One region of the Desulfosporosinus sp. SYSU MS00001 genome, then DNA from elsewhere that is predicted to be linked to it. Evidence: riboswitches for the same ligand, from Rfam matches in the RefSeq annotation. Region 1 holds a riboswitch; each other region holds the start of a gene.
The links. Region 1 has a riboswitch for lysine ahead of dapA (4-hydroxy-tetrahydrodipicolinate synthase). Riboswitches for the same ligand answer to the same signal wherever they lie in the genome.
Positions count from the first base shown of each region.

Region 2: linked by a shared signal. The riboswitch ahead of lysA (diaminopimelate decarboxylase) and the one ahead of dapA (4-hydroxy-tetrahydrodipicolinate synthase) in region 1 are both predicted to bind lysine.
Region 3: linked by a shared signal. The riboswitch ahead of ACPUYX_RS03955 (amino acid permease) and the one ahead of dapA (4-hydroxy-tetrahydrodipicolinate synthase) in region 1 are both predicted to bind lysine.

Region 1 is NZ_JBNFTW010000011.1:140,819-151,728, reverse strand. Features, by position in the region: gene ACPUYX_RS17815 (amino acid permease) at 359-1,693, shown strand; lysine riboswitch at 1,740-1,913, shown strand; gene dapA (4-hydroxy-tetrahydrodipicolinate synthase) at 2,006-2,896, shown strand; gene ACPUYX_RS17805 (DegV family protein) at 3,154-4,026, opposite strand; gene ACPUYX_RS17800 (zinc ribbon domain-containing protein) at 4,317-4,592, opposite strand; gene ACPUYX_RS17795 (hypothetical protein) at 4,734-5,123, opposite strand; gene ACPUYX_RS17790 (iron-containing alcohol dehydrogenase family protein) at 5,634-6,749, shown strand; gene ACPUYX_RS17785 (DNA-3-methyladenine glycosylase) at 6,774-7,400, shown strand; gene ACPUYX_RS17780 (flavin reductase family protein) at 7,407-7,913, shown strand; partial or broken gene ACPUYX_RS17775 (phosphoenolpyruvate synthase) at 7,990-9,916, opposite strand; gene ACPUYX_RS17770 (sigma-54-dependent Fis family transcriptional regulator) at 10,319-10,910, shown strand, end outside.
Region 2 is NZ_JBNFTW010000013.1:81,687-92,596, forward strand. Features, by position in the region: gene sigF (RNA polymerase sporulation sigma factor SigF) at 1-527, opposite strand, end outside; gene spoIIAB (anti-sigma F factor) at 539-976, opposite strand; gene spoIIAA (anti-sigma F factor antagonist) at 977-1,321, opposite strand; gene spoVAC (stage V sporulation protein AC) at 1,518-1,985, shown strand; gene spoVAD (stage V sporulation protein AD) at 2,051-3,058, shown strand; gene spoVAE (stage V sporulation protein AE) at 3,072-3,434, shown strand; gene ACPUYX_RS18965 (spore germination protein) at 3,484-4,980, shown strand; gene ACPUYX_RS18970 (acyl-CoA dehydratase activase-related protein) at 5,003-6,064, shown strand; gene ACPUYX_RS18975 (CoA protein activase) at 6,006-7,157, shown strand; gene ACPUYX_RS18980 (acyl-CoA dehydratase activase) at 7,141-8,166, shown strand; lysine riboswitch at 8,279-8,469, shown strand; gene lysA (diaminopimelate decarboxylase) at 8,580-9,914, shown strand; gene ACPUYX_RS18990 (hypothetical protein) at 9,964-10,329, opposite strand; gene ACPUYX_RS18995 (hypothetical protein) at 10,421-10,720, opposite strand; gene ACPUYX_RS19000 (LCP family protein) at 10,892-10,910, shown strand, end outside.
Region 3 is NZ_JBNFTW010000002.1:119,697-130,606, reverse strand. Features, by position in the region: gene ACPUYX_RS04005 (acetaldehyde dehydrogenase (acetylating)) at 1-908, opposite strand, end outside; gene ACPUYX_RS04000 (BMC domain-containing protein) at 956-1,246, opposite strand; gene ACPUYX_RS03995 (BMC domain-containing protein) at 1,276-1,572, opposite strand; gene ACPUYX_RS03990 (methyl-accepting chemotaxis protein) at 2,127-4,190, shown strand; gene ACPUYX_RS03985 (hypothetical protein) at 4,291-4,611, opposite strand; gene ACPUYX_RS03980 (hypothetical protein) at 4,908-5,126, opposite strand; gene ACPUYX_RS03975 (DUF1657 domain-containing protein) at 5,843-6,052, opposite strand; gene ACPUYX_RS03970 (DoxX family protein) at 6,460-6,987, shown strand; gene ACPUYX_RS03965 (hypothetical protein) at 7,109-7,249, opposite strand; gene ACPUYX_RS03960 (aspartyl-phosphate phosphatase Spo0E family protein) at 7,347-7,493, opposite strand; lysine riboswitch at 7,936-8,111, shown strand; gene ACPUYX_RS03955 (amino acid permease) at 8,213-9,613, shown strand; gene ACPUYX_RS03950 (Bcr/CflA family efflux MFS transporter) at 9,710-10,910, opposite strand, start outside.

The DNA.
Region 1 (10,910 bases):
TTCACAAGTCGCAATGTGGCGAAAACCTCGTCCGGTTTTCGTCACGCTGCAGGAGAATGCGTAACGGGACGCAGTGTGGCGAAAGGCTCATCCGCCTTTCGTTCCAGGGCCGATAATACTTGGGGCATAGCCCCTGGGAAAGTAGGTCATCGCCAGGTAACAAGCGAAAGACTGCCAAAAAAGGCAGTCTGTTTGTGTTTCATGATAGAAATGAAAGATCTCTATCGGGGCTCACCCGTTCGGATCCACATGAATTTGAACGGACTTTCTGGTAAAATCATCTTAGGATGCCGGTAAATGAGCTAGACAAATTTGAATAGAAGGAGTCTTGCTGCAGTAAGCTGATGGTGGTGGAAAAATGAAGGATAGTAAAGAAACAAACAGCAAAAAGAATACATTGAATCTTCCCGGCCTGACTATGCTAGGATTGGGAGGGGCCATTGGTTCCGGTATTTTTGTTGCTAGCGGAATTGCGATTAATCAGGCAGGGCCTTCAATCATTTTGTCATTTGTTATAGGTGGTATCATCTCAACTTTGATCATGTTCATGTTAGCGGAAATGAGTGTTGTTGAACCAACTACAGGTTCGTTTAGCGTCTATGCAGGGGAATATTTAGGGCCAGCCATGGGATTCATATCTGGGTGGATGTACTGGGTAGCAGGGATTCTTACACTGGCTACAGAAATGGTAGCTGCGGCTTTAATTGTGCGTTTTTGGCTGCCGTCTTGGTCCATCTGGATGATCAGTCTGATTATTGCGGTGTTAATTATCTGTATTAGTCTCTTAGATGTTCGTTCCCTTGCGCGAGTTGAAGAAATCTTATCCTTGATTAAGGTAGGTATTTTAGTCGTAGTTATTATTATGGGTGTAGTCCTGTTTATTGGGTTATGGCCGGGGTTAAAATCTCCGGGAATATCAAATTATTTTAACCACGAAGGTTTCTTTCCACACGGATTATCAGGTTTTTTTTCATCGCTGCTTCTTGTTGTTTATACATATGCGGGTGAACAGGTAATCGGACCGGCTGCGGGAGAAACCCAGGATCCGGTAAAAACAGTACCCGAAGCTGTCAAGATAATAAATGTAGCTTTGATTGTTCTTTATTTGGGGTCCATTACTACATTAGTTGGGATACTTCCCTGGAACAGGGTGCCACTAAATGGCAGTGGTTTTGTTCCCCTATTTGGTCAATTAGGTCTGATTTCAATTAGCAGCATAATGAATGCGGTGATATTGAGTGCAATCCTTTCTGCTATGAATTCCAATATGTATGGAGTACCGCGAATGCTTAAATCACTGGCAGAACGTCATGATGCTCCAGCCTTTTTGAACAAAGAAGACAAACGAGGAGTGCCAGTCTCGGCAGTAATGCTATCCAGTGCCTTTTTATTATGCGTTGTGGGTATATCATACTTATTGCCTCAGCAGATTTTGGTATATATAGCTAGTTCCGCTGGGGTTGCTCTTATTACAAACTGGCTTATTATTGCAGCAACCCATTATCGTTTCCGGCGGCGTATGAATGGAAAAACAATTATAGCAGCAGTTCTGTTACTTGTGGTCCTGTCCACTTCAGCCATGAATGGAAATCAACTTGTGGGTTTGATGGTGGGAATTATCATCCTGATGCTGCTAGCATGTTTATATTTCCTATCGGCAAGACAGCAGCATTTTGCCCTGCGCAAAAAATGATGATATTTGGGGGTTGACAAGTTTACCGAATATGAATAGACTGGACTGAAATGATAGAGGTGCATTTTACAATCAGTACCCGAAGTTGTCAAGGTTACGTAGAACCGTAACTTCGGTGAAAGGTGTAGATGCCGAAGTTAGTTCCATTACGTGGGGACTGAGCTGGTTGGGCAAAATAAGATTTGTTCAACTGTCGCATATGCGGAGAGCTATCTATATTACCATATGATTCTGAGGTTCATGTGGGTAATTTAGTAGCTGATTCCGTATCAGCTATTTATTTTTTTGTATTAACAGAGAAGGAGAATTAACATGAAAAAGAACAGTATTTTCAAAGGTATCGCTTCTGCCCTAATCACTCCTCTGGACGAAACAGGAATTAATTATGAGCAGTTTGGTAAATTGATCGATTGGCAAATTGCAGAAGGAATTGATGCACTTGTGATTTGTGGAACCACAGGTGAAGCTTCAACCCTAACTGATGATGAGCATAAAGCAGCAATTACATTTGCAGTTCAGCACACGGAAGGCAGAGTGCCGATCATTGCAGGTACAGGCAGCAATGACACCGAATATGCGCATGAGCTCACTCGTTTTGCCTGCGAAGCAGGTGCGGATGCAATGCTTGTAGTCACCCCTTATTACAACAAGGCTACGCAAAAGGGCCTAATTAAAATGTTTTCTCAAATTGCCGACAAGAGCACAAAGCCTATCATTCTCTATAATGTTCCATCAAGGACAGGAGTAAATATTGAGCCTGCAACCTACGAGGCATTAGCTGAGCATGAAAATATAGCAGCGATTAAAGAAGCAAGCGGCAACATTTCAAAAATAGTTGAAACGATGGCGCGTGTAAGAGGCAAGCTTGATTTGTATTCAGGTAATGACGACCAGATAGTTCCGCTTATGGCACTCGGTGGAATTGGTTGCATTTCGGTGCTTTCCAACATCATGCCGGCCCAAACACGTGAGATTTGCACACGGTTCTTTAACGGCGATATTGCAGGCAGCGCAGAGCAGCAATGTAAACTTTATCCCCTTATAAACGCCCTGTTTTGTGAAGTAAACCCTATTCCGGTTAAAGCTGCAATGGCAGCTATGGGTTTCTGCAAGGATTATCTCAGATTACCTCTCACTTCAATGGAGGATACAAACCGTGAAAAGTTGCTTTCGCAAATGAGAGCATACGAATTAAATGTTTGATGAAGGTTACAGGGCCTGCGGATCAACCTCCCCGCATTTTTAAACTATAGGAATCTCCAGAAGATATAATTCCGCTCGTAGGTGCTAGCAAGCTGTCTCATTTTCAAGATGCAATTCAATCTTTGGATATTAGTCTAAGTGAACGTGATATCGAGAGAATTGAAGAGGTTATACCAGAAAACGAGATAGCCGGCGGCAGTTTTCCTAGCATGAAATTCAGGGATGGAGTGGTGGTCCGAGGGGCTGGAGATTGAGAGTTACAGAAGAAAATATGGCGCTCGTTTCTGATTGAAAAAGAACAATCCCAGTCCGCCAATACCTAAATGGCTGCCTAGTACACACCCGATTTTGCTGATAATAAAGTTTTTTGTGCCAAGTTTTTCCGCAAGCAGATTCTTTAGGTCTTCTGCACCCGGCAAATTATCCGAATGAGCAATACCGATGATCTGTTCCGGAAAGCCTTCGATCCTTTCTACCATTGTATCAGCTACCATGTTAAGCGCCTTTTGACTCCCGCGGGCCTTTTTACTGAGGTGTAATAAGCCATTTTTAACCTCCAGAATGGGCCTGACATCTAAGAGAGACCCCAGCATACCTTGTAGCTTGGTGATTCGTCCTCCCTTGACCAACCAACCGATATCAGCGATGGTAAACACATGCTCTACGTGTTCCGTCAAGTAAGATATGTGCCGGGTAATAGCTTCAAAGCCATACCCGGCTTCAATCATTTTCGCTGCCTGCAATGCGATAAGGCCAATAGCCACTGAGCCTGATTTGGAATCAATAACCTGCATGTTCCGATCCCGATACTTTGATTTAAATTCTGATAAGACGGTTTCTGCTAACTGATACGTTCCTGAAAGTGCTGCAGAAAAGGCGAGATAAATAAAGTCCTCTCCTCGGTCACAGCACGTCTGGAAAATCTGAGAGACATCCGAGGGGCTGACTTGGGATGTCTTGGGCAACACCCCTGAACGCATAGCGAGAAAAACCTCATCGGTAGTGATTTCCACCTTATCCCGATAATCGTTTCCGTTGAGAATCACATGCAGGGGCAGCATAAGAATATCGTATTTTTCCATAATTTCGTCCGGAAAGTCGCAGGTGCTGTCTACAATTAATCTGATCATCCTATTCACCTCGATTATTTTCATGGGGCTATTTATGAAAGCTTTTCGTGAACTTTGCAGTTGATATATTTACTAGGCCGTGAACCTCCCCTACCTACACTTCGCTAAGAACGAAAACACTGTTTTCGCCGTAGGGTAGGGGCTTGCGGCAAGCCCAAAATCCATGTCTCAAGGGTATCTCGTTAGAGATGCCTCACCCGATAGGCGTGAGTCCATCATTTCGGTAAGGCCGGCAACTCTATGCATTTGCTGCATACAGGCCAGGTTCATGGCTTCTACTACTTCTCACTTTAGGCAATCCGTAGATACTTTAGCTCTTCTACATATAGTTCTTGAAACTCTCCATATTTGTAGTTGCTCAAGATATTCTTTGCTCCGTGTATATCACGGTGTTCTCTGTATCCACATGTACATCTGTAATTTCTAGAGGAAGGTTTCTTTCTTCTCCCACAAACAGGACATGTTTGTGTTGTATAGGATTCATCAGCCTTTTGGAAATAAATCCCTTCACCGGCCAATTTATAGTGTAGGTACGTTGTGGTTTGTCCAAAATGCCACTGAGACATTTTTTGAGTTTGCTTTCGTGTACGTTTGTACTTGTTTTTTTTCTTCCGGGGTGAGGTATGTCGTTCTATGCCTTCAACGTTGCCTACAACGACTTCCTTGATCTTATTCTCGAGACACCAGTTTACAAAGAAGTCCCAGACTTAACTCAATCGTTCCGTTTTTGCCAATCCGAAAGCCATCTTTTTTCCACTTGGTATTGAAAAATGTTTCTTAGGTTTGTACGGGTAACGTATTTTAGTGAATCCTAATAGTTTTGCCTTATGGGCATTGTCTCGAGCATTGAGATATTTTTCGAAGACTCCTTGAATGGACTGACTGTGAATGGGGTATTGACCTTTTGTAGCTAAGTGTAGTGTCCCGCGGGTAATCCAGTGACCGGTTTGTTGAAAATGTTCTTTCGCCAAGCTTAGACAATTATTCCAAACTTGAGCTGACGTGCGATTGCAGGCAATGAGACGGTCAATATTAATTTGGGAAGTCCGGAATTTAGTTTTTAAGACACGAATTATCTTAACCACCACCTCAAACATATGTCATTGTTATCCTTATTTTACCACAGCAAGAACGGATTAGGAACTAGTGTTCGGCAAAATTTGGGGGCGGCGATTCATCTTGCCACCTATAGAGGATGGGAGTCTTCTCGCCGCAAAAGGATAAAATACCAAAGGCGCCGAATGATCAAATATACGTAATGATTTGCTTTTTACGTATTTGAAATGTTAAAACGCAAATGGGAAAGAATTAATAAACCTTGACAAACGATTCAATCAGCCTTATTATTTCGGTAAATTATTATGAATAAAAGCTATGATCAAAAGTAGGCTTCAACCAGATCAATATCGGTTCTGACCCAAGTAGGCACTGACGGAAGCTTGATGTATATGGTAACGTATTATTTACGAAAGTCCATATTATGTGTGATATGGAAACAACTCTTTCAAACGGAATTTGGTGTTGCCACGAGCTATTCGTCCTAATGGATGAATAGCTATTTTATATTACCTAAAGATAACATTAAAAAGAATAGGGGAGAAGTACAAATGGCAAAGCAAAATATCTATATGCCTAATTACAGTGTTGGTGAGGATTGCTATGAAGAAATTCCCTTTATCACAAGAAGCTATGGTAAAAAGGCAATTGTCATCGGTGGCAAGATTGCCATGGAAAAGGCCAAAGATGGTATTCTCAAAGGAGCGGCCGGCTCCGAAATTAATATCCTTGATTTTTTGTGGTATGGCGGAGATTCGAATATGGAAAATATAGAAAAACTAAAGCATAGTCCTTTAGTGCAGCAGGCGGATATGTTGTTCGCCGTTGGCGGAGGCAGAGCCTGTGATACGGTCAAGACACTGGGAGACCTGTTGGATAAGCCTGTATTTACTTTTCCAACACTTGCCTCCAACTGTGCCAGCTGCACAAACTTGAGTGTCATTTACAACCAGGACGGCTCTTTTAAAGAATATTATTATCAGAAGCAGCCGGCCTGTCACACATTTATCAATACGAAAATTATTGCCGAATCCCCCTATGATCTGTTTTGGGCAGGTATAGGAGATGCTTTGTCCAAGGAATATGAAGTAGCCTTTGCTTGCCGTGAGAAAAAGCTTCATCATCTTCCCTTGCTGGGACTGGGAATTGCCAAAACTTGTACTTCGCCGCTGATTAATCTCGGTAAAAAAGCGCTTGAGGACTGCAAAAACAACAGGGTATCTTTTGAACTCGAAGAAGTTGCCTTGGATATCATCATGCTGACAGGTATTGTCTCGAATTGCACTGTCCATCAAAATCAGCCCAATTCCGAAGATAATTACTACTATAACAGCTCTCTTGCTCACTGCGTTTATTATGGCAGCTCGTTGATACCGGCCTGTGAAAAACATCTTCACGGCGAGATAGTTGCTTTTGGTATATTGTGTTTACTTACGTACGATCATCAATTGGAGGAAAGAGATAGGATTATGGCTTTCAACCGAAGTATCGGACTGCCCATAACGATGGGCGAAATAGGTCTGTTAGAAGCGGATTTGTCGACCGTGGCTAAGAAAGCAGTTTCGGTCATCGAGTGGACTTATGTCCCTGGCAATCCTACGGCAGAAAAATTCATTCAGTCCATTAAAGATACTGACGCAGCGGGTAGGCTCGTGCTGAAGAAATAATAGGCTGCAAGGAGGGTCAGCGGAGTGAAAAAGCTTGATAGAGAATTTTACAACCGTGATTCAATAATCGTAGCTAAAGAACTTTTGGGAAAGCTGCTTATTCATGAGGTCGATGGGCAAAGGATTTCTGCCAAAATTGTTGAGACAGAAGCATATATGGGTTTCGAAGATAAGGCAGCTCATTCTTATGGCGGAAAACGAACGCCGAGAGTAGAAGTTATGTATGGAAAACCAGGATTTTCTTATATATTTACCATCTATGGAATACATTGCTGCTTTAATGTCGTTACAAGGGAAAAAGGGATTCCTCAAGCTGTTCTGGTAAGGGCTGCGGAGCCGGCGGAAGGAATTGAATTGATGGCTCGAAATAGATTTGGCAAGTCATATATCCACTTGACAAAGAGTCAGATAAAGGGGTTGACGAGTGGACCGGGAAAACTATGCAGGGCGTTAGCGATAAATCATAACCTTAATGGAGCGGATTTGTGCAGCGATGAATTATATGTCGAGGATGTAGAAAACGAGGAATTTGGAATAATAGAGACTAAGCGCGTGGGGGTGGAGCATTCAGAAGAGGCAAAGGATTATCCTTGGAGATTTTATATAAAAGGTAATGAGTATGTATCAAACATTTCGTTGACAAAGGAGTGATTTTTCGTGAAGTTTGAGGAAATACCTTTAGGTCAGTTTGATTTTAACCCCTTCACTAAAGTGGAGGATTGGGCATTGCTAACTGCCGGAACGAAAGATAAATTTAACATGATGACAATTACCGGCGTTATGTTTGGAAAACTTTTTCTCAAACCAATGATCCAGGTCTATGTTCATCCCGACAGATATTCTTATCAATTTGTCGAGAGCAACGATTACTTTACCGTTTCTTTTTTTGACGTTCCTCACCATCCGGCTTTACAAATCTGTGGCAGAATGCATGGCAACGAGTGTGATAAAGTGGCTGAGTCAGGGCTAAAGCCTATCCCTTTTGAAAACACAGTTATTTTTGATGAGGCTAAGACAATTTTTGTATGCAGAAAAGTTTATCACACGGATGTAAAGAAGGATAATTTTGATTCGCAGCAGTTGTTTAAAGACTACTATAAAGACTTATCAACATACCATAGAATTTATCTCGGTCAGATTGAAAAAGTCTTGTGCCACAAATAATTGTAGATTTTCATACTTACACGAGATGAAAATAAATCCAGGGCGTCATAAGCGCTCTGGATTTATTTATGGGCATTTACATTTCTACATATCCTTCCGTGCCATTAATCCGAATTCTTTGCCCATCCTTAATCATCATGGTAGCATTTTCTACACCAACTACTGTTGGAAGACCGTATTCCCTCGCAACTACAGCGCCATGTGTCATCATTCCGCCTACTTCTGTCACCAAACCTTTTATGGATACAAAGACTGGTGTCCAACTGGGGTCTGTAAATGAGGTGACCAAAATATCGCCTTCCTCTAATTTGGCGTCTTCCATTTTAAAAATGACTCGTGCCCGCCCTTCAACAGTTCCAGATGAAGCAGGTATGCCAGCCAAAGCACCTTCAGGGATGTTACCGGTATCATATTCGCCGAATACAACCTCGCCCTCGGATGTCATTATACGTGGCGGTGTCAACTTCTCGAAGACTTCATGCTCCTCTTTTCGTTTTGTTACAATGCTGTAATCCAGTTGGTTAGTACGAACGACCTCTCTGAATTCCTCAAAGGATAGATAATAGATATCCTCTTTCTTTCGAATAACACCCTTTTGCACGAGTTTGACAGCTTCTTGCATAATAGCCTGTTTGATGATCCAGTAATACCCGACCATTATATATTTTGGGTATTCCCGATAGCCGACAAAATTGCGTAAGCGACTAATCATCTTTTTTGTCTTTTTAGCTTTTTGTTTTCCACCGGGCAGTTGTTCTAAACGATTTAAGAGGTCCAGTTCCTTTTGCTTTGCTTCCAGTAAACCATTTTCAAATATAGATTTGTGAGCACCCGGCTCAAAGTTATTGATGTTGCTGAGAATCATGGGGATAAGGGCGGTGGGCTCTTCGCTAAAGCGGGATCTGGTGATGTCAATCTCACCGGAACAACGCATACCATATTTTTCAAGGTACGCCTGTATGGATTTGCCAACGGCATCGCCACCTTCGAACTTGGCTAAGTCGTCAAAGAAATTCTCATTACTGGCATGTTTGAAATATTCTATCACCGCCGGATATTGACGGACAACGTCTGCTACGTCCAACAGCTCCAGCCCCATTTCAGAAGTAACGTTATTAGCTGCCGATTTGGAAAGAGAATCCGCCGCACTCTTTTCACCCAACCATTTTTCCATTTTCTTATTAATCCAATTTACTGCATATACCCCGACAAAAACCGCTCCCATGCCCTTATACATGTCCTCTTTTTAATTGCTTTTGGGCTGCTATAATGAAGGCAAACAGTTCGTCCCCGGACAGGTCTGCAATCCTTTGCTGCATATCTCTGATGGATGACTCATTCTGGGACATAAGTGTTTGAACGATCGCAGCATCGTTGCTGCTATATATCTTGATAAACTGAACAGGAAGATTCCATGAAAAATACCCGGAACCCATACTAAAGGCTTTTTTTCCTCGCGATAATGACTTCATAAAGTTCTCTCGTTTTATTAAGGCCTTGATAGCAGAATGCATGAGTGGGTCCATTTTACCCGCAGCCATGAGGACAATCCTTTTCCCCGAAGGCGTAGCTAAATCGTGAGCCAGGTCAATGAACAGCCTTCCACCGGCTTGAATTAAGGGAAAGTCGTCAATCCCAAGCTGAAAAAACGATAATCCAAATGGTTTCATGGCATCCGTCATCATCTGTTGATGGCTGAAAGACATATACACATGATTTTTTCCATCTTGCACATCGGGTAGGGGGAATAAGGTGGTAATGGGACGACTCTGGACGATAAAAAATTTGTTTTGTTCAGATGAAGGGGGACACACCTTATTTGATAGATATCCTTTGGAGTCAGAGGAATGTCCCCAACTAATGCACCATTCAATGTCTTGGGGGCAACCGAAATGGGCCTCAATTTTTTTGCCCATTTGTTCAAGTTGTAAAATCTGTTCGTCTGACAACGTCTGCTTATTCTGGTATCCATTCTCGATTCTCTTCTCTTCAGTTCCGCCTTCCCATTCGTAATTCTGAATTGGATAGAAATAACTAATCCATCAAAAAACAAATTCCAATTTTTCTTCTGCAATCATGGGTTAAACAGAAATAGACCGCCTCTCACTAAAGGTTCGGTCTATTCCTCACTTTTGAAGTCGTCCGCTTTTGAAGGACGTTGATGTTGGGAATTCTTGTACTACTTTATGCAGGGAAAATATGTTAAAAGTGGAATTGGTATTAGAGATATCCTTTTGATTTTCTTTATGCCAATGAACATCTCCTCGAAATGTTTACCTTTGGTATTTCAAGAAGGAATACATAGTTCCATGTTCACTAATTTGATCAGAATATACATCATAACATGTTTAGAGAGTGTACATACAAAACTCAGATTCCGATTGAATAATGGAGGGAAATGAACAATGATTGCGAAGTTTCAATCTTCCTCATCGGAAATAAGTATGGCGTGGAAACAATTTATCAGCGATGGAATACCAAGGAAAATAGCCGCTGCCCCTGAAATTATGGAATCATGGCAGAGATGTTATGAAAAAGGTGTTAACCCCTACGATGGAAAAGCCTGTCGTATCTTAAACCAGGCAGAACTCGATGATTTGCTTGCAAAACGAAAGGATATCATTGATATCGCCAAGCCCTTTATGTTAAAACTTTATGAGTTCGTGAAGGGATCAGGGTTCATAGTCATGTTAACGGATGAACGAGGCTATATTATGGAAAGTCTTGGCGATCAGAATATCCTGGAAAAGGCTGAAAAGTTATATTTCATGAAAGGCGCAGACTGGACTGAAGAATCGGTAGGTACGAATGCTATCGGTACTGCAGTTATTTTAAAAAGGCCTCTTCAAATTTCAGGCGCCGAACATTATTGCTTAAAGCATCAAACATGGACCTGTTCTGCTTGTCCTATTTTTGATATGCAAGGAGAAATGATCGGAATTCTGGATATGTCAGGTCCCTTGGACGAGACGCACCTGCATACATTGGGGATGGTTG
Region 2 (10,910 bases), on a different contig from region 1:
TCGGAGTCATCTTGATAGAGCGTATCGTAGATGGATGTGGGGCTTTGTATAGCCTCCAAAGCCGCAACAATCTCCTCTCGATCAACTCCGATATTGGCGGCAATTTCTCCGATTGTCGCCTCTCGGCCTAATCTGGAAGAAAGTTCATCCCGCGCACGGTTTACTTTATAGACTAATTCTTTATAAGACCGAGGAACTTTTAAAGGATGATCATCACGAAGGAAACGTCTGATTTCTCCAATAATCATGGGCACGGCGTAGGTAGAGAATTTGACTCCATAGGAGAAGTCGAATTTATCAATTGCTTTAATCAGGCCAATAGTTCCAATTTGAAAAAGGTCTTCAAGTTCGTAGCCTCTATGAGTAAAACGCTGAACAAGGTTAAATATAAGTTTCAAGTTGCAATTGATTAAACGTTCCCTTGCTTCCGTGTCGCCTTCCTTAGCAGCATGGAGATTCTTCATCATCTCTTCATCAGAGAGAAGGGGAAAATGAGGAAGATTCATATCCGTAAGTCGTTGAATCATGTCCGGCCCCCCTAATGAGAAGCATTGGAGGATTGTTTCAGCTGCTTCTTCATGGTTACAGTTGTTCCGATGTCAATAGTTGAGTCAACCTGCAGGTCATCCATAAATGACTGCATAAAGACGAAGCCCAGACCCATGCGTTCCGGATCAGTACTAAAGGCAGGCTGCATGGCTTGCTCAACATTGGAAATTCCACATCCTTCATCTTTAACAACAATCTTAAGGGCATCATCCATGACCTCTAATTCGAGATAGACAACATGATTAGCGTCGTTGCGGTAACCATGGATGATGGCATTGGAAACCGCTTCGGAAACTGCAACTTTAAGTTCCTCAATGTCATTAAGAGGCAGATCTAATTGAGCTCCGATGGAAGCTATGAGCAACCTCGCAATTCCTACATTTTCAGCGATACTGGAAAAAGTAAGGGCTAATTGATTTGATTTCATCTATGCTCTCCTTCCTTCCTCATAGGCATGGGTCTCATCATCATAAAAGTTAATGATTTTCGGTAGGCCTGACAGTTCCATGATTTTGTAAACATTCGGAGGTACATTGGTAATTTTTAGTTTTCCACCTAAGGAGAGTAACTTTTTATATCTGCCTAAAATAACACCTAATCCGGAACTATCAATAAATTGAACGTTTTGAAGATTGAGAATTACTGTTCGAATCCCCCTTTTCTCAATTTCTATGTCTATAGCTTGCCTTACAAGATCCGATGTGTGCATATCCAGTTCTCCGTCTAAACGTAAGAACAGGGTAAGGCGCTCTATCTTTTTTTCAAGGTTCAAGTCCATCCCCCCTAAAATGTGTTTGAAAAATAAAGGTAAAGAATGTTTTCGCTCAATAACCATAATTTTCCTGCATGCTTTTTATAGTATTCTTGGCAAGCTCTGTCGAAATATCTGCATAAAAATGGAAATAATAAGTATAATTTACTCCGTTTTCATTAATAATACAAATTAGTCTATAAAGGGAGGGAGCTGAATGCCTAATCAAACGCTGCGCAAACCCGCCATTTCAATCTCACCTGAAGAATATAAAGCACTAGCGCAAAAATACACTCCTAAACCAACGCTTACTAAAAATATTTTGCGGGCTTTTTTTGTTGGCGGTCTGATTTGTGCTTTGGGACAAGTGATAATAAATATTTTTTCCGGTATTGGGTTAACTCCAAAAGAGGCCTCAAATGCTGCCACTGCCGCAATGATTTTCTTAGGCTCCCTGCTCACGGGGCTTGGAGTTTATGATGAGATTGGAAAATTTGGGGGAGCCGGCTCTATTATTCCTGTCACAGGTTTTGCCAATTCTATTGTTTCACCGGCGATGGAATTTAAACGCGAAGGCTACGTTCAGGGAGTAGGGGCGAAGTTGTTTACCGTTGCAGGTCCTGTCCTCGTATATGGTATTGCGGCCTCCATCATTATTGGCGTTTTAGCTTATTTTTTGCATTAAGACAAGAGAAGTAATTGCTTTAAGAAGCTTTGAAATCTGGGTATGAATGGGGATGAACACATGACATGGGTTTGAAAAGAGCGGGTAATCAGACGGTGCTGTTTGACAATCCGCCGGTTATTTTATCGTCTTATGCCGTCGTTGGGCCTAAAGAAGGAAAAGGCCCCCTTGGCAAAACCTTTAACTCTATCTGGCAGGATCAGCTGAACGGCGAAAAAACCTGGGAATTAGCAGAGAGCAAGATGCTTCAAGAAGCTTTGCAAGGGAGCATCAAACAAGCAGGGATCGGAAAAGAACAAATTGACTTTATGTTAGCCGGTGACTTACTGAATCAGATTGTTTCTTCGAATTTTGCGGCTCGGCTAATGGCCTTACCCTTCATTGGAGTTTATGGAGCATGTTCTACCATGGCCTTAAGTTTGGCCCTAGGCAGTATGCTGATTGATGGCGGATTTGCCGAATATGTGCTGGTGGGAGTTTCAAGTCATCATGAGACGGCAGAGCGCCAATTTCGTGCCCCAACGGAACAGGGGACACAAAGGGCTATGAGTGCTCAATGGACTGTTACCGGAGCAGGAAGTGTTCTCCTGGGCAAAAAGGGAGCCGGACCAAGAATTACTTCAGCAACGATTGGAAGAGTTATTGATTATGGAGAGACCGATGCCGGCAATATGGGTTCCGCAATGGCTCCGGCAGTCGCCGATACGATTCTTAATCATTTTCATGATTTACAGTGTACAGGGCAGGACTATGATCACATAGCTTCTGGGGATTTAGGAACTGTTGGTTTAGCTCTGGCCTGTGAGGTTCTTAAACAAAGCGGTGTTGATACGGGGACGGAATTTACAGATTGTGGCGTCAGGATTTTCGATTCAACTCAGGATGTCCATGCCGGCGGCAGCGGATGTGCTTGTTCTGCCGTTGTTTTTGCCGGGGATTTGATGCAGAAGTTAAAGGCTAGAGCCTTAAAACGAGTTTTACTTATAGGCAGCGGGGCCTTACACAGTCCCACTTCTGCGCTGCAGGGTGAATCGATCCCCGGGATAGGTCATGCCGTTGCTATTGAAGCATGAAAGGAGTCTTCAGATGTTTCATTTGATATTCCCGGCCTTTATCGTTGGTGGACTGATCTGTGTTATCGGGCAGTTAATGATGGATTTAACGAAACCATCCTTTACACCTGCTCATGTCTTGGTATCGTTTGTCACAGGGGGAGCTGTCTTGGGAGCTTTAGGTGTATATGAACCTCTCGTTAAGTTTGCCGGAGCCGGAGCGACGATCCCTTTATCTGGATTTGGTTATAGTTTAGCTAAAGGCTCTATTGAGGCTGTTGGAAAACGGGGTCTAATAGGCGCCTTGTCAGGCGGCGTCGAGGCAACGGCGGTTGGAATTGCCGCTGCTGTATTTTTTGGCTATTTGATGTCTATAACCTTTAACCCCAAGGGATAAGTCCTTTTCCCTTCGCCCATAAAAAATATCAAGATAAAGGGAGGTTAGTATGAGCAATATTTCAAGTGAAAAAAACGTTCCTGTAAGTAAAAATTACCAGGAAAATGTTAATTACTTAAATCAGGAATTAGGAGTCCCGGATAGTTTTGACGTTGTTGTTCGGGAGATGTCGATTGGCGGTAAAAAGGTAGCAATTTACTCCATTAATGGCATGGTTGACACCCACGTTGCCAGTTATATTCTCGATGCCTTGATTGACTTGGAACGCTCTGATCTTATCGTCAATGCCCTGGACAAATTAGTGAAAGGCCGAATTGTTAATTTACAAGTTACAGAAGTCGAAACAATGGACAAGGTATTCTATTTTGTTTTGTCGGGTCCCATGGCAATTTTTGTTGAAGGGCAAGAAAAGGCAATTATAGTAGATTTGAGGACTTATCCTGCCCGTCAGCCCCAGGAACCGGATATCGAACGTGTTACCCGAGGATCACGTGATGGATTTGTTGAGACACTGGTGATGAACACTGCCTTAATTCGCAGGCGTTTGCGTGACCCAAAACTGCGCATGAAATTGGTGCAGGTTGGAGGAAGATCAAAAACCGATGTCTGCATCGCCTATATCGAGGATATTACAAATCCGGAGATGGTTCGAAAAATTCAAGAAGATTTGCAAGCGATTAAAATTGATGGGATTCCTATGGCTGAAAAAAGCGTTGAAGAATTTATTCTTGGGAGTAAATTTTGGAATCCTTATCCCCGGGTCAGGTATACAGAACGCCCGGATGTGGCAGCTATTCATTTGCTGGAAGGTCACGTTGTTATTCTTGTTGATACGTCTCCATCGGTTATTATGGCACCAACGACCTTTTGGAGCCATCTCCAGCATGCAGAAGAATATCGGCAAGAACCTATTGTTGGCGCTTATCTGCGCTGGATACGATTCGCCGGGGTATTCGCTGCCTTATTTCTCCTTCCGCTTTGGCTGGGAGCAGCTCTAAACCCTCAATTACTTCCGAAAGGACTTCAGTTTATCGGAGTTTCCAAGGTGGCAAAAGTTGGTCTTTTTCCCCAAGTGGTATTTGCCGAATTTGGTGTAGATCTTTTACGAATGGCCGCCGTTCACACTCCGGCCCCTTTAGCGACAGCCTTAGGCTTGATTGCTGCCTTTATGCTCGGAGATATCGCAGTTAAAGTGGGGATGTTTTCTCCGGAGGTAATTCTCTACGTTGCCATAGCTACAGTAGCCACTTTTGCAACTCCGAGTTTCGAGCTTGGTTTGGCCAATCGGCTGGCGCGTTTGTTCATTATCGTTCTGACAGGTCTCTTTAATTTTTGGGGATTTTTGGCCGGAACAGTACTCGTGCTCTTTCTTCTCTGGAGAACCAAGTCCTTCGGTGTCCCTTATCTCTGGCCGCTGCTGCCCCTAAATTTAAAAGCTATGGGCACCGTTTTGGTACGGTCACCGGTTCCAATTAAGAACACACGTCCAAGTGTCTTAAAACCTCAGGATCCTATCAGGCAGCCGGAGGGTAAAACAAAAAAATGATTAGAGAAAGGATGCCAAGAGAGTGAAAATAGGGTTTCCACGTGCTCTTTTTTATTATGATTATTTCCCTTTTTGGGCTGGCTTTTTTTATCATCTTGGCATAGAGGTGGAAACATCTCCTCCGACGCAGCGTCAGATTATGGAGGACGGCCTTAAGAAAACCAGCGATGAAACGTGTTTGCCGCTTAAGCTTTTAGCGGGACATATTCAGGCCCTAAAGGATGTTGATGCCATTTTTCTGCCTCGAATGGTAAGTATGGAGGAAAATACATATAACTGTCCCAAGTTTCTTGGGATTCCTGAAAGTCTTCTTTCTGCAGTTCCCCCCGAGATTCCTGTTCTAAGTGCAGTGATTAATTGGCGCAAGGGTCAGCGTCAAGTTCTTAAAGATCTGCAGATTTTGGGAATGCAGCTTGGCAAAAGCGGGGCAGAGATCCATAAAGCGTTTCTGGAGGGGCAGGAATGGCAGCAGCATTACCAGGACTCTCGAGGGGGAGAATGGGATTTCGAAGAAAAAATGCGGGAAATAGAGTATGTTACGAGACAGACAACAAAAACACGATCCCAAAATTTCTCGGTGCAGCTCAGCGAGAACCATCAGAATTGCCAAAAGGGCTTAAAAATCACCTTAATTGGCCATTCCTATCTTGTCCAGGAATGCTATGCCAATCTAAATCTTCTCCAACGCCTGAGAGAACATGCGGAGGTGAATCTCATCCAACATGTTGAACGGGAAGACGTTGAAGCGCATCTTTCGGGATTACGCAAGAAACTTTTTTGGAGCCATGCTAAACAAATTTATGGTGCCGGGAATAAATTTGTTGAAGATCCAACAGTAGACGGGATTATTTATTTAACTTGCTTCGGCTGTGGTACCGATTCAATGGTGCAAGAATTATTAGCTCAAAACGTTAGGAAGCATCATAAGCCTTATATGGTAATAACCCTCGACGAACATACCGGCGAAGCGGGATTAGTAACTCGCCTAGAAGCCTTTCTGGATATGGTTGAAAGGAGGAAGGTTCGTGAAGGTTACGTTTCCGCATATGGGGAATGCGTGGATAGTCATTCAAACACTCTTTGAATCTTTAAACATTGATGTCGTTGTACCTCCTATGAACAGCAAACAAACATTAACCTTAGGTGCAAAGTTAGCCCCCGAAGCTGCTTGCTTGCCTTTGAAATTAAATTTGGGCAATTATATTGAAGCAGTTCGAGATGGTGCTGATACAATTGTTATTACCGGGGGAATTGGTCCTTGCCGCTTTGGCTATTATGGAGAGATTGAACGGCAAATCCTCAGAGAAGCAGGGTATCATTTCGATGTCGTGACCCTAGAGCCGCCGGATGGCAGTCTAAGGGGACTGGCGCAGCGAATTCGGTATTTAGCCGGAAAGAAAAATTCTTGGGCTTCAATTCTCAAAGCTCTGCGCTTTGCTTACCTTAAATGTGTTGCTCTGGATCAAGTTGAAGATATGATTCATGCCGCTAGACCAAGACTGGCCGATTCTCAAGAAACGGAAAGGCTTTATGAGGAAGGTAAAAAACGCTTGGCTCAGGCTATGACCGTCAAAGGGGTCCAAGATTCGGTCCGTTCGATACGCCAAAGCTTGTGCGATCACCAAATGGCTGGAAATAATAATGCTGATAAGCTTCATAAGCCTTTGCGTATTGGAATTATCGGTGAAATATACACGATTTTAGATCCCTTTACCTCCGTGGGAATAGAGGAAGAATTAGGACGTCTGGGAGTAGAAGTAGATCGATCGATTTATCTTTCAGGGTGGGTAGGAAATCATATTTTTCAAGGACTTGCTCCTGGTTACCGTTCAATTCGTTCCTATCCGAGTCATGCCAAACCTTTTTTGTCTCATTTTGTTGGAGGGCATGGTCAAGAGACTGTTGGAGCTGCAGTTAAATTCGCGAGGGAAGGTTTTGATGGGATTATTCAACTTTTTCCCCTTTCTTGTATGCCTGAGATAGTGGCAGCCAGCGTATTGCCAAGAGTCCAAGAAACCTATCAAGTTCCCATTATGACGCTTATCGTCGACGAGCATACTGGGCACGCTGGAATACAAACACGTTTGGAGGCCTTTGTGGATTTATTGGAAAGGCCCAGCCTCAGAGGCATTTCAGAAACTTCTAGAGAGGGTGTGTCGGTTGTTGGGGAACGATAACTATTACTTAGGCGCTGATGTAGGATCTGTTAGCACGAATTTAGTATTGCTCAGTGAAAAAAATGAAGTGGCTTTAACGCTCTATCTGCGAACTCAAGGACGGCCTATGCAAACGATCCAGGAAGGAATTAAGGTTTTGAGGTCAAAGATTGGGAAATCTGCCAAAATAATCGGTGTAGGTACAACTGGCAGCGCTCGTCAGTTAGCGGCAACGTTATTAGGTGCGGATGTCATTAAAAATGAAATTACTGCTCACGCTGTAGCTGCCTCCAGAGTTAATCCTTCAGTTCAGACCATTCTGGAAATCGGAGGTCAGGATTCTAAAATTATTATCCTTCGTGATGGGGTTGTTTCTGATTTTGCCATGAATACCGTTTGTGCCGCAGGAACCGGATCATTTCTTGATCAGCAAGCGGCCAGACTTGGTATACCCATTGAGGAGTTTGGTCATCTAGCCCTTGAAGCTGCAAGTCCCGTTAAAATAGCCGGGAGGTGTTCAGTCTTTGCCGAATCAGATATGATTCACAAACAGCAGCTGGGGCATGCACTGCCGGATATTTTGGCCGGACTCTGCCAAGCGATGGTTCGCAATTATTTAAATAATGTCGGCAAGAACAAGGATATACGAGGGCCAATTTTCTTCCAAGGGGGTGTGGCTGCCAATCCTGGTATTCGCAAAGCCTTTGAAGAGGAGCTTGGCCAACCCATTATAGTCCCGGAACATTTTGGCGTGATGGGTGCTCTAGGAGCTGCTTATTTGGCACAGGAGAAGGTAGGAAGGCAATCAGAATTACGGACAAGGTTCCGAGGGCTACAATTGGGTGAAACCCAGTTTAATGCTCGAAGTTTTGAATGTTCCGGTTGTGCCAATCGCTGTGAAGTTGTTGAGATTCTGCAGGAAGGATCAATTTTGGCGCGATGGGGAGATCGCTGCGGAAAATGGGCCAACGCTGTTGGCAAGGGTACCTTTAAGGGCAAATCCCAAGAAGACGAGCAACAAGGAGCATAAAAGAATAGTCAGAGCCCCGAAAAATTTCCAGGGAAATTTCCGGAAAAATATTTTGACCTTCCATTAGAAGTTTGGTATACTGAAAAAAATTTCATATGCCTCATCTCTTTGGAGGTGTGGTAGAGGCGCGAATGACATAAGTACTATGGAAAAGGTTGCGGCAACTGATGAGACCATAGAAAAGGGGATTTCGCCGAAGCGCAAAAAGCAGCGTGATTTTTGTGGCTGGTTCTACAGTCAACAACTGTGGGACTGTCATACGATAGGTTTATGAAGACTATCGTATGGAGAACTACTCCCAACAGGAGAAGAGGGTCAATGTTAACGTGCAGTTGTACGGCAACAGAGGACCTCCTTCTGTTGCCGTTTGTATTTTATTAACTAGAGAAGGAAAAGTAATAGGAGGAGAGAATATGAGGCTGCACGGTACTCAACGAGTTAATGAACAGGGACATTTGGAAATAGGCGGGTGTGACACCATATCATTGGCGCAGGAATTTGGCACACCTCTTTACATTATGGATGAGGCCCATATTCGGGAAATATGCAGACGATATTATCTATCCTTTATTCAAGGAATGAAAAATGCCGAGGTGATTTATGCTTCTAAAGCGTTTTCCACCTTGGCTATGTGTCGGATCGTAAACCAAGAGGGATTAGGGCTGGATGTTGTCTCGGGCGGAGAACTGCATACTGCTCTGCAGGCAGAATTTCCTGCTGAGCGTATCTATTTTCATGGTAATAACAAATCTGCAGTAGAATTGGCAATGGCCATTAAGGCCGGCGTTGGACGTATTGTTGTTGATAATTTTTATGAAATGAGTCTTCTCAACGAATTGGCCGAAGAATTGCATGAATCGGTCAACATACTTCTGCGAGTGACCCCTGGCATTGAAGCCCATACTCATGAATACATTCAGACAGGACAAATCGACTCCAAGTTTGGATTCACCCTTACGAACGGAACTGCTGACCGGGCTTTGGATTTGGCATTATCCTCTTCCAACCTTGTTGTCAAAGGAATTCATGCCCATATCGGGTCGCAAATATTCGAATTGGAATCCTTTAGTCACGAAGTCCAGATTATGATTCAGTACATGGCAGATATTCACAAACGGACCGGGTACCTTTTGGAGGAATTGAACTTAGGCGGAGGATTTGGAATTTACTACGCTTCAGGTGATGAACCTGCACAGATTGAGGACTATGCCAAAACTGTGCAAAATGCTCTTGAAAATGCCTGTCAAAGTTATCAATTTCCAATTCCTAAAATTATCATTGAACCCGGACGTTCTATTGTCGGAACGGCGGGTACTACCCTCTATACGATTGGGTCAATTAAAGAAATTCCCGGGATACGTAAATATGTTGCTGTTGACGGGGGCATGGCGGATAACCCGCGTCCAGCTCTCTATCAAGCACGCTATGAAGCTGTTTTGGCAAATCGTGCCGGTGAAGAAACTGCTGAGGAGGTTTCGATTACAGGGAAGTGTTGCGAGTCCGGCGATATGTTAATTTGGGATATTAATCTGCCCAAAGTTGAATCAGGTGACCTGTTAGCCGTATCTTGTACCGGCGCATATAATTACTCGATGTCTTCCAATTATAATCGTCTTGCCCGGCCTGCTGTTGTCTTGGTTGAGGGTGGCAAGGGTGATGTGATTGTGAAACGTGAAACATATCATGATTTATTGAGAAATGATGTTCTCCCCGAACGTTTAACCCACTTGCCTATAGCTAGTCGCTAGGACTGAAGAAAGGATCCGTGTACGTTAATTCGTATCCGGGTCCTTATCACTAATATCCTTTTTGAGGTCGGACTAAGGTTAAATCAAGGGCAACTAAAATAAGAATGGCAATCAAAATTAGGGTCAGACCATTGGGGGAAACGGGCCTTGAGTAAGCGTTATGAGGAACTAGAACTTGGGGATAACCTAAAGGCAGCGGCGGTATGCTTCCTAGGATAGAAGGCCCGTAAGGATAAGATTGATAGTAAGAGGGTAAAGGTGTTGACAGAGGGAAAGAGGGTTGGGAGTTATTAGAATAGGGTAAATAATTTTGTTGAGTCAAATAGTGATTAGGATATGAGATGAGATTGTTTTGATGAAAGAGTAAGGGGGCTCTCATTATAGGTCCATAGATACGGGCGTTACCAGGGTTCAATTCTGTTCCCCCTTTCCGATAAATTCACCCGTTGTATTACTTTTAATCAGGTATGCTGGGGTGTGACATGAAGTGTCACACCCCTCTTCTTTTACTCTTGGGACTGCGAAGGGTTTAGATTCTGGCCTTCAAAATGATGGCTGCCTTTGTGGAAAAGTCGAACCGATTCATGCTCTGGAGACCAGGCTTCATTTTCGTAGAGGAACTCCGGAGGCGCTGACTGAACGTGTAACAATTTACTTCTAATACTACCTGATGCTTTAGGCTGATAATCATTGGCCAGTGGTTCTTCTTCAAATGTTGTATTTTCGGGTATCTCCAGTGAAGCATTCTCGTCTGAAGTTGAAGCAGAAGAAAGGGATCTTAAGAATAGTCGTCTTAGAATTACCATAACTATACACCTCTTAATGGCATTATATGTATTTCTTTGGTTAATGTACCAAGTGGATTGGATTAAAATCTATAAATTGCTAAATATTACATTTTGCATAAAGAATATTTCTAAGGAGTTTGTTTGATCCTAGGAAGTAGAATACATAAAGTTTTTGTGAGGTGGACTCGGGTGCAGAGAAACAAATTCG
Region 3 (10,910 bases), on a different contig from region 1:
ACAATTTCCGGATTAATATTGCCATCCGGGCACAGGAAAAACTTGCTGAGCTCTTCTGACTCCCCCTCGGACAGGAAACAAGCCCCATTATTTCTCAGCTCTTGTCTAACTTCCCCTGCAATACATTCCTCGACCACAATAGATTGTTCTGAAGCAGAGATGATGCCATTGTCAAAGGTTCTGCTGGCAATAATATCCGTCACTGCTTGCTTAATATCAGCAGTACGCTCAATAAATGCCGGTCCATTGCCCGGCCCTCCGTAAATAACGGGTTTTCCCGAAGAATGGGCAGCAGCGACCATTTTAGGCACACCCGTAACCAGAATCAATGCAGTATCTTTATGATTCATCATTTCAACTGTACCCGGTACTGTAACTGTCCTTAAATATCCGATTGCTCCCGAGGGCAAACCGTTAGCTTCGGCCGTCCGTATCAGTATTTCAAGAGTTTTGTTTATGGTCTTTTTGGCCCTGGGATGAGGCGAAAAAACAATCGCATTACCCGATTTAACTGCAATCAAGGCCTTATAGACCGTTGTTGATACCGGATTTGTCGAAGGAGGCAAGGCAACAATAACACCCATGGGAACGCCAATATCCATGGTCTTGTTGACTTCGTCTTCTGCAATGATACCGACAACGTTCATATCTCTGATTTTTTTGAACAGATAGTCGCTGGCAAAGACATTTTTAAGATACTTATCCTGCCATTTCCCAAATCCCGTTTCCTCGTAAGACATCACCGCAAGGTCTCGGGCATATTCTAAAACTTCAGCAGCCATAGCTCCCACGATTTTATCCAGTTTTTCCTGTGGGAATGCTGCCAAAGACGTTTGTGCTTCCCGCGCATTTTCCACCAGTATCCGGGCTTCTTGGATGGAAAGTAAATCCTGGTCAATCCGATCCATATCCTCGCCTCCTTTCTCTATCCAAATTAAAATCAACAGTCATCCGTTCACCAATCAATAACGTGCTTAGCGACAATTTTTTCAACGTCCGGATGCGGATTGGCAATAACATTAGTACTATAAATCTTACCTACTTTTTCAGCTGCTTTAACGCCGGCCTCAACCGCTGTTCTTACAGCCCCAACATCACCACGAACTACCACAGAAATTAATCCGGAAGCCACATTCTCATATCCAACCAGTTCTACGTCCGCTGCCTTGCACATCGCATCTGCAGCCTCAAGTATCGATACAAGTCCATAGGTCTCTATAAATCCCAAGGCATCATTTCTCTCCATGCAATTCCCCTTTTTCAAAGTAATTCATGTCAGTTATCAACATCATGCCGGGAAACAATTTTCCCTACTCGGCTTACGGGGCGCGGGATAACGTGAGCAGCAACCATTTCGCCAATGGCAGCTGCCGCAGCTGCCCCTTTTTCCACAGCAGACCTTACTGCGGCAACATCACCTTTCACCATGACTGTGACAAGACCTGAACCCATATTTTCATAAGAAACAAGAACAACATCGGCAGTTTTACACATGACATCCACAGCTTGAATGGCCGGAACCATCCCTCTTGTTTCGACCAGACCCAAGGCTTCTTCTCCGAAATATTCCATGGAACTACTCCTCTTTAACTATGCAGAAACCTTCCAAAGGTTTTATCCGCTCTTACTAATGCACTGTTCAAATTACAAATTAAGTCTCAATTCCTGAGTTTTCATGTTTCACGAGTCTAAAAAAGACGCTTACTCTTATTTTCAATAACCTTGAATTCGACAGCATTCTTTGCAGATAATTATATTACCTCTTCATAAAACTGTAATATACCAAACAGCTATAGGGGATATAAAGAAGACGTAATATGCTAATTCACTTAAAGATTTACCGTATAATAGCTAGCATAATATATAAGCGCTCATCTTTGCCGGAATAAGCTTATTCAGCAGCTTAGTGACTGGCGAACTAACGTTTTTTATAAGCTTTATTTAAAGTTTTATCAAGTTTTATATAAGATTTTCCGATGATATCAGTGATCAAATATAAGGGGCCGTTAATTTCGAAATAACATAGATTTAGGAAATTTATATTGAATTTTGCTGAAAATTAAGGTATTGTGTTTCATAACACAAGCATAGGATCTTTGGAAATAATGTGGAAAGAGGGTTCATGGATGAAATTTAAAAGTATCCAATCTAGGTTTCTAGTGATCTCTTTATCAATTATTATTGTTGCACTTGCAACAGTCGGCACTTTAGCCAGTTACGAAGTGACAACCCAGGCAAAAAGTGATTATTTTAATAATTCCAATGAACAAATGAAGATCGCCGCAAATTCAATTCAAATCTTCTATGACCGGATTGATAAAGACATCAATATGATGGCCTCTAATCCCTTAGTCATGAAAGCAAATGACGGAACTATCACCTCATATGCCAATAACAATCAACAGGTTAACATGACCCCTTCAAAAAACGGGGGGTTGGAGCAACAAATTTATGAAGTTTTTGATCAGTATGCCAAAAGTCATCCTGGTACAATGTATGTGTATTTCGGCACAAAAAACGGTGCCTATCTTCAATGGCCTGAAACAAGCATCTCGGCTAAATTTAATCCTCCCGAAAAAGGCTGGTATAAAACCGGTTTAAGCGGCAATGGGGCTATCGTGAGAACGGCACCCTATGTGGATGGCATTTCCCATCAAATGATTACCAGCAACGTCAGGTCCTTTACTGATGCTAATGGAAATCTCATTGGCACAATAGGAATTGATGTTCAGCAATCCGTTATCAGCAGCATGTTAAGTTCCATGAAACCTGGCAAAACAGGATATTACATGATCGTTCATAACACTGGAGTTATTTTAGCTGATGGAAATAATGCCAAAAATAATTTCAAAACATTAGCTGACGTTAAGATACCGGGCTTGCAAAATCTCCTTGCAAAGGACTTAAAACCCTTTGATGTCAATATTAATGGTATGATGTACATAGTTAATCCCTATAAAGTTGCCGGAACCGACTGGATATTAGCGTCATTTATGGCAGAAAGCGAATTAAATCAAGGTGCCAAAAAAATATCGTTTATGGTTTTAAGTATTTCTGTCATTATGCTCCTGATAACAATATTGTTAATCACTATAACTACAAGACGAATAACTACACCTATCATAAAGTCCGCGGAGTATTTGGAAATTGTTTCGAGCGGAGACTTTACTCGAGATATTAATCCTAAATATCTGGCTCGATCCGATGAAATTGGCTCAATCACAAATGCTATAAAAGATATGAAAAATTCCATCAAACATTTGATCAATAGTATTCAGGATGAATCTTCTGTAATTGAACAAGAAGTACAAGATGTCATGAATAATGTGATTGACTTAGCTGAAAACTTCGAAGAAATATCGTCTACAACTGAAGAATTAGCGGCAAGTATGGAAGAAACATCAGCATCTTCAGAAGAGATGGCGGCAACTTCACAAGAAATACAAAAATCCGTACAGTTAATTGCTCAAAAATCGCAAGAAGGTGCTCTTTCTGCAGGAAAAATCGCCGAACGAGCAGAAGATACAAAGCAAAATGTTGATACCGCCCAACAGAAAGCCTATAATGTTTTTGCAGAAACCAAGGAAACATTGGAACAGGCTATCGTCGAATCGAAGGTTGTTGATCAAATTAACCTGTTAACCCAATCGATTATGCAAATAACTGAACAAACCAACTTGCTTGCCTTAAATGCTGCAATTGAAGCTGCCAGGGCCGGTGAAGCGGGCAGAGGTTTCTCGGTGGTATCTGACGAGATAAGAAAACTTGCCGAGCAATCAAAAGGCGCTGTCATGGAAATACAAGAGGTCACTACGAAAGTCACAAACTCTGTGAACAATCTCTCGAGTAATTCTGATAACTTACTTGCCTACGTTTCTGACGACGTAGCTAACGATTATAAGGTTATGCTCAATGTAGCTGGAAAATATAAAGAAGATGCAATCTTTGTAGATGAGCTTGTTACTGAATTCAGCGCAACATCTAAGGAGCTTATGAATTCGATACAAAATATCTTAGCTGCAATAGATGGAATTGCTAATGCTGCCAATGAAGGGGCTATCGGAATCACCAATATCGCAAATCGAGCCGCTGAAGTAAAAAGCAAGTCTGATGAAGTCAAACAACAAGTATTTAGGACTAAGGAAAGCACAAATAAATTAAAAGAAGAAATTAAGAAATTCCAATTTTAAAGACATTTGAATTAATTCCATTTCCCGAAACGTTAAAACCGCCGGAAATCTCAAACGATTTCTGGCGGTTTCTCTTACTGTTTTACACAGTCCCTACTTTTTAATAACTAATATACTGAAGATTGATGATTGGAATTCTGACTACAGATTGAATTCCATCAATAGGATTTCCAACATTGGAAAATAGTTGAGCATTCGTTAGAAATAATACTCCGTCAATGACTCCGCCATAATTTCCGACCCACTCACTTGATCCAAGTCCAACTACGACTCTTGCTCCAATAGGAAGAGTGTCAAATAATATACATACATTAGGATATGGCGGAATTTCTACTGGCGGATAAGGAACATAAGGCCAGCGAACTTTTGGCGGAAACGGGGTATGAGGAACATAAGGCGGGTAAGGCGGCAGTTTTAACATCTAGATTCCCTCCTCTAAAGATAGGCCTGAGTGGCCTGCATAAGAGGAAAACCTAATTACCTAATCATTAGTAACTAACGTATTGGAGATTGATTTTCAACCCATTCGCTTGAATCAGTTCCGAAAATGGCTCTTGCACCTATGCTAAGGACTTTTTCTATTATTTCCTTTCTTTTAATATATAGTATGAATCTTGTCCCAAATGGTGACAAACCTTATAACAATAATCTTGAAATAATCAAAATCACCCGTTGAAAAACATATCCTCAACCTCTTCAATTCGGAGAACACGAACCTTAGTTTGCATACATCCATCGGTTAATTCTAAAGAAACATCGAGAATCCGCTAAAAAGCGTATCCCGCCGCCGCTAAAATCCAGCATAGTTCCTTTTAAGTGATCACTAAGCCCTTCAAGAGTTACTCTTTGAAAGATGAAAGGGTAAATAGCTGTAACTCGGGCATAATTACGCCTCTGAACCTTTACAATAGTTTCCGGATTTTCCGGTATACTCACCTTCAGGGACGACAAGTTCAACTCGAGGTACTGGTAAAAGTTCCCTCTAAAATTGACTAATATTCAATCGCCAACTTTTTTGATGTCCCCTCTCGAGACCCTTTTTAAGCATTCCACATATTTACTGCACTTCCTCTATAAGGTTTGAATAATCGTTATAAAAAGCCAGAGCTTTTAACTCTGGCACTTTATATTCTTGCTAATAATAGGAGAGCTTTCAATAAGTCCTATTTGCGCGGCGAGCTGATAAACTCATTTGAAGGTTATTTCTTAAAATAACTTCAAATTTCATTATCGTTTTCTCACTCCTATTTTCCCTAATCTTCTCCCATCGACATTCATCGATCATAACATAACTACAGGTGTTTCTTTCATAGCAAAATTTACACTGACATTCTCTTCCTTGACACTCACGACATTGACAATTCATTAGTTTCATCTCCAAAAATTTGATTAGCAATAAATACTAGTGATTTCATTCACAAAAAGGCTCTGCACTTTTCTCAAAATTTTTATTATTAAGTAAATAATAGCCCCAAAAATTTTTACTGTCTAGAGAATGGCACTATCTTATCAATTAAATATACGGATAACTGGATATCCGTATATTCTCCTAATCTATTTGTTTGAAGCTCAAAAATAATAAGCCGCTCAAATTATGCGGCTTATATCTCTGCGAACCCTATAGAAGTCTTACGATTTGATCAAGTCTATTTTTAACTTAGGGGCTTGTTCATGCTGTTATTCTGAGTTACATAAGCTAAACGCCCTCTAAGTTGGGTAACATGACGCTGCATGTCACTCGACATCTCCTTAAACATCTGTTTAGCTGATTCATCCAAAGTTGAAGTAGAGAAGGTTTCGTAGGTTCCTAGTGCCGATTGTGCTGCAGCTACGGCCTTTTCTAAATCTGCTTGAACAGTCATAGATTAATCCCTCCTAATCATTTGAAATTATTATGTGCAGTTGTTCTTTTATTTACTCAAAAAACATATGGACGAAATTGTATTTCTCAGAAGTTTCTTTCACTTGTGTTAGATTTAAGCTGCATTATAATGCAAAATTGTACAACTTGTTTTAAATTTAGTAAATATTTAATAGGTTTATTATTTAATACCAAAACAACTAACATCTTATTTGTGAATATTTTTTCTTATTGATATCGAAAAATTGCAAACACTAATCCATTAATGCATTGATGGTTAAATATGACTTAAATTTAATTGTATAATTTTGTTTTTTTGCAATAATTAATGTGTTGATTGGGTTTTTATTTTGTGATAGTATAGTCAAGTTGAATTTTAAGTTATTAAGTAAGGAGGGCCTTCATAAAATGAACTCATACGTTGATGCTGTTAAAAATGAAATGCGTAATTGGAAAAAAGCTATTTTTGTTATTATCTTCACAGTTGCTCGGCTTATTTATGGTTTTGCTTGGGTTCAAGCTGGTTGGGAAAAAGCGACTTCAGGCTGGCTTAACTTTGCCGGAGGGCACGCAAAAGGGCTTATAGCAGGAATGGCTGCCAACATGCTGCCACCTAAGGCTCATGGTTTTGATCCTCTTTATATCAATAAATTATGGGCATGGATTGCAGTTCACATCTTTAATGGTATGCCTGGTGTAACAGATTTCTTAGTCCCTATCTGCGAAATAGCCGTTGGTATTGGTATGATCATCGGCTTCAGACTCTTATGGGTTGCACTTCTTGGACTCTTCCTCAATGTACAGTTTATTACTGCTGGTTCCGGTAACAACTTTGGCTATATTTGGACAAATATTATTATCATGAATTTTGCCAAATACTTTGAGTTAATTGGTTTAAGCGGATATCTCAAGTTTAAAAAAGGACAAAGATCCTAAAACAAGCAATGGCAAAAGGGATCATCAAAAACTTTAAAGAAGTTTTTGATGATCCCTACTTTTTCAGTCTTCAAAATACAATGTTCTTGATCTCTTTTTATTAAAGGGATATCAAGGAGTTTCAAACCAACTGATCCAGCCACTGAAAATATTCGTTCTCTAATTGACCAAGCGTATACTCATTTCTCGCATCTCTGAGTTGCTTATTAAGGCTGCATTTATCCGCATCACGAAGCAAAACGATTCTCATAGGTGCATCCACAAGTACTCCCCCTTATTACATTTTTAGGATTAACATATCAACTGTAATCCAAAGGAAAACACTAGTAGTACCCGTACCGCTGTAAAATCTTCTTAATTTACAGGCTGTTGTAAATATTAAGTAATGAATCGAGCCTCTGGCTAACTTGAATAACTTCTGGGTCAACAAGCGGCTTTTTCAGTCCAAGAACATTTAAGTGCTCTCGCAAAGTTTCAATCATCTGAAGTATTTCAACACGGCTCATTACTATCTCACTCCAAAAACCAGTTTACAACATTACCTTAACACAAATGCTATTATATTCCAAATGTGGATCGGAATCAATTAAATCCGTTAAAAATTTACTCGTTCTCAGTTTTTCCTAGCGTTTTATTTTATAAAAACCACTTCAAGTTCCTCTAGCTCATATACTATAACTAATTATCACTTGCATTTTCAAGATTGTTAAAAAGAGTATAAATTTCTTCAAAACTTTTCGTGATGTGATTTATTCTTTGATTTTGTTCGTTTAAATTCGTTAACACCCCTTCGACTGAAGCCGTGTTTTCTTGGGATATAGCAGAGATTGATAATACTACGCTAAAGTCCATAAACTTACAGTCTAAATGAACAGAATATTCATTGACAAGAGGGCTTATCCCGGTTACGATACTAAAGGATCAACTTATAATTCCAGAGAACCATAATTTCAGGGTAGAGGCGCGGTCCTCAAGAGTAAAGTCATTTTTGATTAGGGAAATATTATGACTTGAAAGGGAGTATCGCCGAAGTGTGTGAGATAATACCCAAAAACTCACATGCTGGTTATGTATTCGAAAGGAGCATAACTGTCACAAGCGTCTTGTGGAGCGCTACCTGCTTCGGCGATATACCTTCTAAAATAGGTAAGCCCTTAAGCAGCACAGAGATAGCTTCAGGGGGCTTACTTTTATTTTGCCTTAAGAAAATCTACGGAGGATTAATATGAGTGACAAAAAACTAGGGTTTTGGTTATTAACTGCACTTGTTACCGGAAACATGGTTGGATCGGCAATTTTTATGCTTCCACAATCTCTTTCCAACGTCGGCTCCCCTGCAGGTGTATTGCTTGCCTGGCTGTTCACCGGCCTCGGAGTTTTAATGCTGGCCCATGTATATGGCCAACTGTCAGACTTCAAACCAGAATTAATCGGTGGCCCGCCCAGTTACACGCGCGAATTATTTGGCAGTAAAAGCAAGCTGGGACAAATCATGGGATTCGAAATTTCATGGGGCTATTGGACCTCAAATTCACCTGGAAATGCTGCAATTCTTATTACACTTGTTGGTTATTTAACGTATTTCCTGCCTATTTTACAATCTAAAACAATTCTCTTTTCCCTGGGCAGTTTTAATGTTCAGATAGGTAATTTTCTCTCTTTTGCTATTGCTTCAGCGGTACTTTGGTTTGTTCATTATCTGATGTTTAAAGGAACCTATACTGCCAGCAAAATTAACTTCTTTGCAACTGTGACTAAAATCCTAGGCTTTATCTTTTTTATAATAATTGCTCTTTCCATCTTTGATGTAACCTATCTCCATCCGTTTATAGCGGAAAAGACGCTTAAATCGGGCGAAACAATCGGACTTTTTCAGCAAATGAATCAAGGAGCTATTCTTACGCTCTGGGCCTTCGTAGGTGTAGAATCTGCGGTCTGGCTATCAGGGCGTGCCAAGAGGCTACAAGATGTTAAATGGGCAACACTTACAGGCTTGATCATCGCCTTAGCTATTTACCTTCTTATTACCTTCTTAGCAATGGGGGCATTGCCAGCCAAAGAGTTGATGGTTGCCGATAAGCCTTTAGTTGACGTCTTGACGAAAATTATTGGCGCAAAGGGTTCCTTTATCATGGCCACTCTCGGAGTTCTCTCTATGCTCGGGGCAACGGTTGGTTGGATATTACTAAGTGTTGAGGTCCCATATCAATCCGCTCGCCTTAATCTCTTTCCTCACTGGTTCGTTAAAGAAAATAAAAATGGGGCACCCTACCGAGCTGCCTGGATAACAAACGCCCTTACCCAATTATTCCTGCTCTCAATGATTTCTGATACTATTGCCAATGCATTTAACGAAATGATTATTATTGCCACACTTGCAAATTTAGTTCCTTACCTTTTCTCCGGCATTTATTCTTTGGTAGTAGTTTTAAAAGGAGAAAACTACGAAAAAATTAATTTATGGAAACGTTTACTGGACGGAACAATGGCTCTGGGAGCCTCTCTTTATTCTTTCTGGGTTTTGAAATCCGGCTTAAGCGATTTAAAAACTTTAGTCCTTGGCATGTTGCTCATCGTATCCGGGTTAATTCTTGTCCCTTTGCTGCCGAAGCATGTAAAAGCTTAAAAAGCGGAAGTGAACTCGTTCAGCTCAAGCTGAACATTAATAAATACCCTAAAACAAAAGCAGGGTTTATCGTTTGAAAGCGATAAACCCTGCTTCTTAATCGGCGGTTGCTTGTTTTAAATAGGGCCTGCTGGAGAGATATAGCCAAACTGCCCCGCAGATCAATCCCAAAATAATGTTCAAATCTCCAATGACAGCAATTTGATTATGCAAACTCAGAGAGACAATACCCATGCCAACGCTTCCCATAACTGTAGCAAAGGAACCCATGAGTGATGAGACGGAACCTGTGTCTCCCTGTTGCTGTTCCAACATCAGAAATGCACTCGGCGGACGCATAGCACTCCCAGAAACAGTGGAGAGTACCAAGGTAATAGCAAAGAGCAGCGGTGAATAGCTGCCAATAAGACTGATAAGCAAACCACTTGCAATGATTAAAGCAAAACAAGCGTTAATAATTGTGATGCGGCTGAAATGGTTTGATAAACGGATATAAATGAGAGGACCAAACAACATTCCTAAAGCATTAAAAGCAAAGTAGTAACTATAAACCTGACTGCTTAGATGAAAACTTTCCTGATAGATGTAGGATGACGCAGTAATAAAGGCTAGGGCAGGGATGCTCATGGTTGAAAAGATCAGAAGAAGTGACGTGAATCTCCTGTTGCGAAGAACGACACCCAGTCGGCCAATGGTCCTCATCATGGTAGCAGTACTTTTCTCAACAATTGTTTCCTGTAAAGCTAAAGAACCAGCCAGAGCAGAAATACCAATTAGGGCTTGAGCCACAAAAACTCCCCGCCAAGACGTTACGTTCAACAAGAATGATCCGAGAACAGGAGCCACAGCCGGAGAAATTACAACCATCGACTGAACCACTGCTAAAACAGATTCTCGTTTTCTGCCGTTATAAACATCTTTGACTAATGCCGTGGCAACACTGGAAGCAGCGCCTCCGCCAAAGGCCTGTAAAGCCCTAAAAGCGATTAGTAAATAGACGCTTGATGATAAAGAACAGAGAAGACTGGCAACCGTGTAAATGGCGAGACCAACTAATACTATGGGTTTTCGGCCATGCTTATCGCTTAATGGTCCCCAGAACAGGGTACCAAAACCAAAAAAGATGAAAAACATAATTAAGGTGAGATTAATGATTGACTGAGACACGCGGAAATATTCTGTCATAGTAGGCAAAGCAGGAAGATAAACATCCATTGAAAGGGGGATGAAAGCACTAAGAACTGCAATTAGGACAATCATTCCCTTATCACCAAGGTATTTCTGCTTTTTCAGTTCG